DNA from 2 places in the Variovorax sp. FW305-3-2-15-B-LB1 genome. Region 2 is predicted to be linked to the other one. Evidence: riboswitches for the same ligand, from Rfam matches in the RefSeq annotation. Region 2 holds a riboswitch; the other holds the start of a gene.
The links. A riboswitch is a leader RNA that binds a small molecule or an ion and turns the genes downstream of it on or off. The one in region 2 is predicted to bind glycine.
Positions count from the first base shown of each region.

Region 1 (5,384 bases), on a different contig from region 2:
AGCCGCGCCAGTTGCTCCTTGTCGATGAAGCCATGCCGCCACGCGATTTCCTCCGGGCAGGCGATCTTCAACCCCTGCCGGTGCTCCAGCGTGGCGATGAACTGCCCCGCCTCCAACAGGCTTTCATGCGTACCGGTATCGAGCCAGGCATAGCCGCGCTGCATGATCTGCACGTTGAGCCGGCCAAGGTCGAGGTACGCCTGATTGACGGCCGTGATCTCGAGCTCGCCTCGTGCACTCGGCTTCACCGCCTTGGCGATGTCGATGACCTGGTTGTCGTAGAAGTACAGGCCCGTCACGGCGTAGTTGCTCTTGGGCTTGAGCGGCTTTTCCTCGATGCTGCTGGCCTTGCCTTGTGCATCGAATGCGACCACGCCATACCGCTCCGGGTCATGCACGTGGTACGCGAAAACAGTGGCTCCCGCGTCCTGCGCGTCGGCGCCGCCCAGCAGATGGGCAAAGTCATGCCCATAGAAGATGTTGTCCCCCAACACCAGCGCGCTCGGCGAGTTGCCCACGAACTTGTCGCCGATGATGAACGCCTGCGCCAGGCCATCGGGGCTCGGCTGCACCGCGTACTGCAGGTTGATGCCCCATTGGCTGCCGTCGCCCAGCAGCTGCTGGAAGCGCGGCGTGTCCTGCGGCGTGCTGATGATCAGGATGTCGCGCATGCCGCCGAGCATCAGGGTGCTCAGCGGGTAATAGATCATGGGCTTGTCGTACACCGGCAGCAGTTGCTTGCTCATGGCGAGCGTGGCCGGGTGCAGGCGGGTACCGGAGCCACCGGCAAGGATGATGCCTTTGCGTTGCGTCATGGGAGTCTTCTTCTGTGAGGGGCAGGAAAAATCAGTCGGTCAGAGCGTCTCGCGCAGCATGCGTGCCACGCCTTCCTGCCAGGGCGGCAGTCGCAGGCCGAAGGTGGTCTGCAGCTTGGTGGTGTCGAGCCGCGAGTTGTGCGGGCGCTTCGCGGGCGTCGGAAAGGCGCTGGTGGGCACGGCCTCCACGGCCTGCGGGCCGGCCTTGAGTTCGACGCCAACCTGCTGCGCCATCTCGAGCACGAAGCGCGCGTAGCCGTGCCATGTGGTCTCGCCGCCGGCGATGGCGTGGTACAGCCCGGCCTTGGCCGGGTCTTGCAAGGTGGCGCGGATGGCGTGCGCGGTGATGTCGGCCAGCAGCTCGGCACCGGTCGGGGCGCCGAACTGGTCGTCGATGACCGTGAGCTTGTCGCGCTCCTTGGCCAGCCGCAGCATGGTCTTGGCGAAGTTGCCGCCGCGTGCGGCGTACACCCAGCTGGTGCGAAAGATCAGGTGCTTCGCGCAATGCTGCGCCACCAACTGCTCGCCTTCGAGCTTGGTCTGGCCGTACACGCTGAGCGGACCGGTCGCGTCATCTTCCTTCCAGGGGCGGGTGCCGCTGCCGTCGAAGACGTAGTCGGTGGAGTAATGCACCATCAGCGCGCCGATCTGCTGCGCGGCCTCGGCCACCACGCCGGGCGAGGTGGCGTTGAGCTTGCGCGCGAAGTCGGGCTCGCTCTCGGCCTTGTCGACGGCAGTGTGCGCGGCGGCATTGACGATGACGTCGGGGCGCACCGCCAGCACCGTGGCGGCCAGCTGCTCGGGGCGGCTGAAGTCGGCGTGGAAGTCGGTGCTGTCGAAATCCAGCGCGACCAGTTCGCCGAGCGGCGCGAGGCTGCGCTGCAGCTCCCAGCCGACCTGTCCACCTTTGCCGAGCAGCAGCAACTTCATGCGGAAGCCTTTGCAGGCGCAGCGTCGTACTGCTTCTCGACCCACTCGCGGTACGCGCCGCTTTGCACGTTGCGCACCCACTCGCCGTTGGCGAGGTACCACTCGACGGTCTTGCGGATGCCGGTGTCGAAGGTCTCGGCGGGCTTCCAGCCGAGTTCGGCCTCGAGCTTGCGTGCATCGATGGCGTAGCGGCGGTCGTGGCCCGGGCGGTCCGTGACGTAGGTGATCTGTTCCTTGTACGGCTTGCCGTCGGCACGGGGGCTCAGTTCATCGAGCAGCGCGCACACGGTGTTGACGATCTCGATGTTGGGCTTCTCGTTCCAGCCGCCGACGTTGTAGGTCTCGCCGAGCTTGCCGGCTTCGAGCACGCGGCGGATGGCGCTGCAGTGGTCCTTCACGTAGAGCCAGTCGCGCACCTGCATGCCGTCGCCGTACACGGGCAGGTTCTTGCCGGCCAGTGCGTTGACGATCATCAGCGGGATCAGCTTCTCGGGGAAGTGGAACGGGCCGTAGTTGTTCGAGCAGTTGGTGGTGACCACCGGCAGGCCGTAGGTGTGGTGCCAGGCGCGCACGAGGTGGTCGCTCGCGGCCTTGCTGGCCGAGTACGGGCTGTTGGGCTCGTACTTGTTCTCTTCGGTGAAGGCCGGGTCGGTCTTGGAGAGCGAGCCGTAGACCTCGTCGGTCGACACATGCAGGAAGCGGAAGGCCGCCTTCTGGTCGGCCGGCAGGGCGTTCCAGTAGCCGCGCACCGATTCGAGCAGGCGGAAGGTGCCGAGCACGTTGGTCTGCACGAAGTCTTCCGGACCGTGGATCGAACGATCCACGTGCGATTCCGCGGCAAAGTTCACGACGGCACGGGGTTTGTGCTCGGCCAGCAGGCGATCGAGCAGCGCGCTGTCGCCGATGTCGCCCTGCACGAAGACATGGTTCGCGTTGCCCTTGAGCGACGCCAGGGTCTCCAGGTTGCCCGCGTAGGTCAGCTTGTCGAGGTTCACGACGGGCTCGTTGCCCTGCGCGATCCAGTCGAGCACGAAATTGGCGCCAATGAAGCCTGCGCCGCCGGTAACCAGGATCATGGAGTCCCCTGCATGTAGAAAAAAGTTTGCTTTACCAAAAATCAACATTCAATTATCCCATCGGTGTGAAGTGCCGATGTACAGGGCTTGGCCGGCTTGCGGGGCCCGCCTACAATCGCCAACAATTGCAGGAGAGCGGGCCTCCACGGAGGCCCTACCGAAGGCGCAAACTCCCATAAACGCTCAGGTCGGCCCGACGAAATTCCAGGCAACGCCCAGGAACTTCGGCAAGGGGTCAGTACTGCACTCATCGATACAGCCGTCTGGAGAGCCGCCACGCCATGTGGCGCACCGAAGGAGCAAACCCGCTGCGGGTGCAGCAGGGTGAATCTCTCAGGTACCGAGGACAGGGGGAGCGGCAACTTGGACATCGGTCGTCCGGTTGCTTGCTATTTTTTCAATAGCACTCCACGCCCGCCGTTCAAGCGCTGCAAACTCAAAGGTACTTGCAATGCGTGTGATCGTTCTTGGCGCCGGCCTGCTCGGCGTGACTTCGGCCTATTACCTCCAGCAACTCGGCCACGAGGTGACCGTGATCGACCGGCAGGCCACCCCGGCCGCCGAAACCAGCTTCGCCAACGGCGGCCAGATCTCGGTCAGCCATGCCGAGCCGTGGGCCAATCCGAGCGCGCCGCTGAAGGTGCTGCAATGGCTCGGCAAGGAAGATGCGCCGCTGCTGTTCCGCATCCGCGCCGACATGCGCCAGTGGCTCTGGGGCCTGCAGTTTTTGCGCGAATGCACCCCCGCCCGCACCCGCCACAACATCGAACAGATCGTTCGTCTCGGTACATACAGCCGGGAAATGTTGCAGCAATTGCGTCGAGACACCGGCCTGAACTATGACCAGCGCACGCAAGGCATCCTGCACTTCTACACAACGCAAAAAGAATTCGACGGCGCCCTCGCGCCCGCCGAGCAGATGCGTGCCCTGGGCTGCGAGCGGCTGGTCATCTCGGCCGACGAGGCCATCAGGATCGAACCCGCCCTCGCCCACATCCGCCCCCAACTCGCTGGCGCCACCTACACCGCCGAAGACGAATCGGGCGACGCCAACCGCTTCGCGCGCGAGCTCGTGAAGCTGGCCGAGGCGGCCGGCGTGAAGTTCCTCATGAGCCACACGGTGACCGCGCTGCGCGAAGCCGGCGGCAGCATCGACCACGTCGAGGCGACCGACAACGAAGGCCGCTTCCAGCGCATCCGCGGCGATGCCTTCGTGCTCGCGATGGGTTCGCTGAGTCCGTTGTACGCCGCGCCGCTGGGCATCCGCCTGCCGATCTACCCCGCCAAGGGCTACTCGGTGACGCTCCCCGTCAAGGACGCATCGAAGGCGCATCAGGTCTCGCTGACCGACGACGAATACAAGCTGGTGTTCTCGCGCTACACCTCCGAGTCGGGCGACCGCCTGCGCATCGCCGGCACGGCCGAGCTCAACGGCTACGACCGCGACCTGAACCGCGTGCGCTGCGAAGCCATCGTGCGGCGCGTCGAAGAACTCTTCCCCGGCGCCGGCGACACCGAGCGCGCGCAGTTCTGGACCGGCCTGCGCCCGGCCACGCCGAGCAACGTGCCGCTGATCGGCAAGACCAAACTGCCGAACCTGTTCCTCAACACCGGCCACGGCACGCTCGGCTGGACGCACGCCTGCGGCTCGGGCAAGTCGATCGCGCGCATCGTGAGCGGGCTGGCGCCCGAGGTCGACTTCGCGTTCGCCGGCATGCCGGCACCCGCGCCGCGCGCCGTGCAACCCGCACTGGGCTGACACGACACGCGCCCGGGTCATGCCTTGAACGTGACCCAGGGCTTGAGCCGCACGGCGCAGCGGATGAGCCCCGCGCTTTCCTGCGCCTCGATCACCGCGCCGATCGGCTTGTAGGCCTGCGGCGCCTCTTCGATGCGGCGCTCTTCGCGCAGCGTCACGCATTGCCAGCTGGCATCGGCGTCGTCGGGTGCGGGCCGCATCGCGCGCACTTCCTGCCGACGCATGCGCCGGCCGGCACCATGGCTGCACGACCACAGCCAGTCTTCATGCCCCAGCCCGGTCGCGAGGTACGAGTGATCGCCCATCGACCCGGGAATCAGCGCCAGGTCGCCCGCATGTGCCGGCGTCGCGCCCTTGCGGTGAATGTTCATGCCGTGCTCGCGCAGCACCACGTTGTGCGGCACGTCGACCACCAACGTCGACGCCGTGGCGCCCAGCAGTTCGGCGAAGTCCTTGCGCACCAGCTCGGCCAGCACGACGCGGTTGGCCCAGGCATAGCGCGCGGCCACGCCCATGGCTTCCAGGTACTCCTGCGCCAGCGGCCCGGCCAGGCCGTACAGCCCGCTCTTCGGATGGCGCAGGCCCTGCGGCCACTCGGCCCGTGCGCGGTCCATCCAGCGGCCGCCGACATGGAACCCGATGTCGCGCGAGCCGCTGTGGATCATCACCACGACCTCGCCCGCCTTGAGCCCCGCGCGGTACGCCGCGTGCCGGTCCATCACCTGATCGACCACCTGCAACTCGACGAAGTGGTTGCCGCTGCCCGGCGTGCCGAGGCACGGGTCGCGGAACACCTCGTGGCGC
Region 1 covers NZ_JBYSZY010000002.1:55,138-60,521, reverse strand. Annotated here, with positions in the region: gene rfbA (glucose-1-phosphate thymidylyltransferase RfbA) at 1-815, opposite strand, end outside; gene rfbD (dTDP-4-dehydrorhamnose reductase) at 855-1,745, opposite strand; gene rfbB (dTDP-glucose 4,6-dehydratase) at 1,742-2,821, opposite strand; glycine riboswitch at 2,940-3,030, shown strand; glycine riboswitch at 3,075-3,181, shown strand; gene AC3WQR_RS01785 (D-amino acid dehydrogenase) at 3,273-4,580, shown strand; gene AC3WQR_RS01780 (RtcB family protein) at 4,598-5,384, opposite strand, start outside.
Region 1: linked by a shared signal. The riboswitch ahead of AC3WQR_RS01785 (D-amino acid dehydrogenase) and the one ahead of gcvT (glycine cleavage system aminomethyltransferase GcvT) in region 2 are both predicted to bind glycine.

Region 2 (5,384 bases):
ACGCCTCGCACAGCGCGGCCAGGCGTGCGTGGCGCGGCATCGGCACATGCAGCGACAACGCGGGCGCGGCCTCGATCTCGTCGAGGATCAGCTCCATCACGCGCTCGTCGCGCCCGCCCGGCGGGTAGTCCAGCGGCAGCGACACGGCCGCCACGATCAGCTCGCGCAACAGCGCCCCCACGTGGATCACGCGGCACTCGGCCCCCAGGTCGGCGCGCGTGCCGGGCTCGACGAAGACGGTGCGCATCTTCACCTCGCCCGCCATGCGTATCTGGTGCGTCATGCCCGGCGGCACCCAGACGCCGCGCCCCGGCGGCACCACCCAGCTGCCGGCCGCCGCGCCGACCATCATCACGCCCGAGATCGCGTGGATGAGCTGCCCGCGCCGGTGCACATGCGGCGGAATGAAGGCGTCGCCCGCCGGATCGGTGGCCAGCACGGCCACGGCGCGCGGGGTCGACTCGCCCTCGTCGGGGCGCAGATTCAGTTTGTCCATTTCGCGATGATGTTTGCACATTCGTAGCGAGAACATCTTCCCATGGCTTCCTACGATGGCTTTTCTCCCTCTTTTTCTCCAACCGGACATCCAGGAAAGAAGCCATCGCATGAACACGCGCCGACTCGGGCTGCTCACCGGCACCCATGCCGTCAACGACCTCTACCAGGGCCTCGTGCCCGCGCTGCTGCCCTTCATGGTGCTGGAGCGCGGCTACAGCTACACGGCCGTGAGCGGCCTGATGCTGGCGGCCACCGGGCTGTCGAGCGTGGTGCAGCCGCTGTTCGGCCTGTACGCCGACCGCCACCCGCGCGCCTGGCTGGTGCCCGTGGGCTTCCTGGTGGCGGCGCTGGGCGTGGTGCTGGCGGGCCTGAGCCAGAGCTACCTGCTCACCTGGATCGCGGTCGCGCTGTGCGGGCTGGGCATCGCGGCCTACCACCCGCCCGCCACCGTGGCCGCGCGCGCGGCCGGCGGCGCCTCGCAGAAGGCGATGAGCGTGTTCTCGGTGGGCGGCACCATCGGCGCCTCGTTCGCGCCCGTGCTGGCGGCCACGGTGGTCGGCGGCGGCAGCCTGTCGCGCAGCTACCTGCTGGGCATTCCTGCGGTGGCGATGGGCGTGGTGTGGGTCGCAGCGAACGCGCGGCGCAGCGCCGTCGCCAACAACGCGGCAGCCGCAGCGGCGCGCGCCGCGCAGGCCCGCGCCCAGGTGCTGAAGCCGCACAACGACTGGCGCGCCTTCAGCCTGCTGGTGGCGACCATCGTGGGCTGGTCGATCCCGTACGTCACGGTGCTGTCGATGCTTTCGCTGCGCATCACGCGCGACCTGCACGGCAGCACCTTCCAGGGCGCCGCGGCGCTCACCGCCTTCACCGCCGCAGGGGCCGTGGGCACGCTGGCCGGCGGCTGGCTCGGCGACCGCATCGGGCGCATGGGCACGATCCGCTGCGGCTACCTGCTCGCGCTGCCGGCCATGGCGGGCCTCGTGCTCGCCTCCACGCCCGCCGCGGCGCTGGCCTGCACCGCATGGCTCGGCATGAGCATGTTCCTGCCCTTCGCCGCGCAGGTGACGCTCGCGCAGGACTACCTGCCGCGCAACCCGGCCACCGCCAGCGGCATCACGCTCGGCCTCGCGCTCTCGGTCGGCGGGCTGGTGTCGCCGTTGTTCGGCCTGCTGTCGGATGCACGCGGGCTCGGCGTGACGCTCACGGTGGTGCTGTGCGTGCTGTGCGTGGCGACCGTGCTGGCCTTGCGGCTGCGCAATCGCACGGTGCAGGTGATGGCGGGCGAGGCTGCGGCGGCCTGAGCCCACCCCCGCGCCCACCGTGCACAGGGCACTGGGTGCTTCCCGCAGCGAAATCAAGGAGGAGCCGAAGGCGGGGGACATTCGCGGAGGGAAGTACCCGGTGTCCTGTGCACACGCCCTGATCCACGAACCACCGAAATCCGTGGGCGATTCCACGCCGCACGCCTGCTCTTTCACTGCCAGAATCGACGCAAGCTTCGACGTCGAGCCTGACAGACAAGAAGAAGGAAAGAGAAGGACGCCATGCACCGAATCGTCGCCCAGGGCAGCAGCCTTGTCGCTGCCGGCTTGCTGGCCACCGCCGGTATCGCGGCCACGCCGGCCACCGCACCCGTTGCGCCCGTTGCAGCCGTTGCACCAGCAGCCGCCCCCGCCAACCCCACCAATCCCGTCACCCACCTCGCCGAAGTGGAAAGCGCCGTGCGCACCTGGGCCGCCGCCTGGTCCGCGCGCGACGTGGAGCGCTACCTCGCGGCCTACGCGGCCGACTTCACCCCCGCGCGCGGCCAGACCCGCGAGCGCTGGGAGGCCGACAGGCGCGCCCGCATCACGGGCAAGTCGCGCATCAGCGTGGGCATCGAGGGGCTGGTGATCAGCGTCCAGGGCACGTCGGCCAGCGCGCAGTTCCGGCAGGTCTACAGCGCCGACGCGCTCACCGAGACCGACCGCAAGACGCTCGAGCTGCAGCGCGTGGGCCCGCGCTGGCTGATCCGCAAGGAGAGCGCGGGCAACTGACGCGCCCCCCTTGTCCCTGTAAGGCAAATGGTTCACGAAGATGTCACCACTTGCAACGATGCTGCAGCCTTCGACCTCCGAAAGCTGTGGCCTCCATGTTCCCCACCAAGACCGAGAAGGCACGCGACGAACTCCAGGCCGGGCAGCGCACGCTCAGCCAGCGTGAGCGCGCCCTGCTGCTCATGGCCGACGGCCGGCGCTCGCTGACCGACTTCAGCCCGCTGTTCCCCAGCCGCGTCGAGGCCGAGCAGGCGATCCAGGGGCTGATGCAGCGCGGCTACCTGCAGGTCGCGCGACCGGTCGCGCCGCCTCCTGCACCGGCCCCCACGCCCGTCCCCGCCGCCGAGCCGATCCAGGTCGCCACCTCGGCCGACAGCTTCGACGGAAAGCGCTCGCTGGCCACCACGCGCATGTTCCTGTTCGACATCTGCGAGCGCATGTTCGTGCGCCGCGACCCGCGCTTCGCCAACCAGATGCGCGACGCCCTGCGCGAGGCCCGCGACCGCGAGGCCATGCTGACCATCGCCGCGCTGATGCTCTCCGAGATCGAGAAGGCCGCCGGCCCCGAGCGCGCCGACTCGCTGCGCGAGCGCATCGACAAGCTGCTGCCGCCGGCAGAAACCGTGCACTGAGCCGCCAGCCCCGGCCCCGCGATCCACTACACTCGCCGGGTCAGGAGAGAGCCCCGCGCGACGGGGCCGCCGAAGGCGCAGGGGTTCCCCGAACGCTCAGGCAAAAGGACTGACAAGACGCCGGCAACCACCGGCGTTTCCTTGCTGGAGAGAGGCCGTGGCATTGCACACGGCCCACCGAAGGAGCAAACCCCGATCGTGGGGCGAATCTCTCAGGTAAAGCGGACAGCAGGGGTGGCCCGTGGCGTTGCAGCCATGGATTTCGACTGCCCCTTTGGAGTGCCCCGTGGCCGCTTCCTCCGCTTCCGACGCCCAACTTCTCAAGACCCCGCTGTACGACCTCCACGTGGAGCTCGGCGCCCGCATGGTGCCTTTCGCCGGCTATTCCATGCCCGTGCAGTACCCCGCCGGCCTCATGGCCGAGCACAAGCACACGCGCGATGCGGCCGGCCTGTTCGACATCTCGCACATGGGCCAGCTGCGCCTGGTCGGCCCCGATGCCGCCGCCGCCTTCGAAACCCTGATGCCCGTCGACGTGGTCGATCTGCCCGCCGGCAAGCAGCGCTACGGCCTGCTGCTGAACGACGAGGGCGGCATCCTCGACGACCTGATGTTCTTCAACGAAGGCAATGGCTCGCTCTTCGTGATCGTGAACGGCGCCTGCAAGGTGGCCGACATCGCCCACATCCAGGCCAGGATCGGCGCGCGCTGCCAGGTGCAGCCCCTGCCCGACCACGCGCTGCTGGCACTGCAAGGCCCGCAGGCCGCGGCCACGCTGGCGCGCCTGTCGCCCGGCATCGAGCGCTTCGTGTTCATGACCGGCGGCGCGGTACAGATCGGCGGCATCGCCGCCTTCGTCACCCGCAGCGGCTACACCGGCGAAGACGGCTTCGAGATCTCGGTGGCCGCAAAAGACGCCGACGCCCTCGCCCGCCTGCTGCTGGCGCAGCCCGAAGTGAAGCCCGTCGGCCTGGGCGCGCGCAACTCGCTGCGGCTCGAAGCCGGCCTGTGCCTGTACGGCAACGACATCGACACCACCACCACCCCGGTCGAAGCCTCGCTCAACTGGGCGATCCAGAAGGTGCGTCGCACCGGCGGTGCGCGCGAAGGTGGCTTCCCGGGCGCGGCAAAGGTGCTGGCCCAGCTGACCGCCGTCGCCTCGGGCGCGGCCGGGCACACCGACCACAAGACGCTCACGCGCAAGCGCGTCGGCCTCGTGGCGCTCGAACGCATTCCGGTGCGCGACGGCACGCTGCTGCAGTCGCTCGAAGGCCACGACATCGGCGCCGTCACCAGCGGCCTGCTCGGCCCCACGGCCGACCGCTGCGTGGCCATGGGCTACGTAGCCGCCGCCTTCGCCGAGCCCGGCACGCGCGTGCAGGCCATCGTGCGCGGCAAGCCGGTGCCGATGGAGGTGTCAACGATGCCTTTCGTGCCGACGCGCTACTACCGCGGCTGACCGACACTGAACCCCGCAGACCCGGCTAGGCTCTGCATCCCGATTCCATTTTTTCCACGAGGAGTTTTTTCATGAGCATCAAATACACCAAGGACCACGAATGGGTGGCGGCCGAAGGCGGCGCCGCCACCGTCGGCATCACCGTGCATGCGCAGGACGCGCTGGGCGACGTGGTGTTCGTCGACCTGCCTGAAGTGGGCAAGACCTTCGCGCAGGGCGAGGTCGCCGGTGTGGTCGAGTCGGTGAAGGCCGCCGCCGATGTGTTCATGCCCGTGTCGGGCGAGATCACCGAAGTCAACGAAGCGCTGCGCGCCGACCCGTCGCTGGCCAACAGCGACCCGCTGGCCGCCGGCTGGTTCTTCAAGGTCAAGCTGAGCGAGCCCGCGCAGCTCGACGCCCTGCTCGACGCCGCCAGCTACGACAAGTTCGCCGCCGAATCCTGATCCGCTGAACAGCAGCTTCCTCGCACCTTCGTTCCTTCTCCCCGAGCCTTCACCGCCATGCCGATTCCCGCCCTTCCCTCTTTGCAAGAACTAGAGAACGCCGAAGAATTCCTCGCCCGCCACATCGGCATCGATGCGGCGGACGAGGCGCGCATGCTGCCGGTGATCGGCTCCGAAACGCGCGCGGAACTCATCGACGGCATCGTGCCGGCGGCCATCCGACGCGCCCGGCCGATGCGCCTGCCCGCGCCTGTCACCGAGGCCGACGCGCTGGCCGAGCTGAAGACGCTGGCGTCGAAGAACAAGGTGTTCAGGA
Region 2 covers NZ_JBYSZY010000008.1:24,171-29,554, forward strand. Annotated here, with positions in the region: gene AC3WQR_RS07240 (AraC family transcriptional regulator) at 1-496, opposite strand, end outside; gene AC3WQR_RS07245 (MFS transporter) at 606-1,799, shown strand; gene AC3WQR_RS07250 (L,D-transpeptidase Cds6 family protein) at 2,256-2,534, shown strand; gene AC3WQR_RS07255 (hypothetical protein) at 2,630-3,166, shown strand; glycine riboswitch at 3,198-3,288, shown strand; glycine riboswitch at 3,301-3,405, shown strand; gene gcvT (glycine cleavage system aminomethyltransferase GcvT) at 3,453-4,625, shown strand; gene gcvH (glycine cleavage system protein GcvH) at 4,697-5,068, shown strand; gene gcvP (aminomethyl-transferring glycine dehydrogenase) at 5,126-5,384, shown strand, end outside.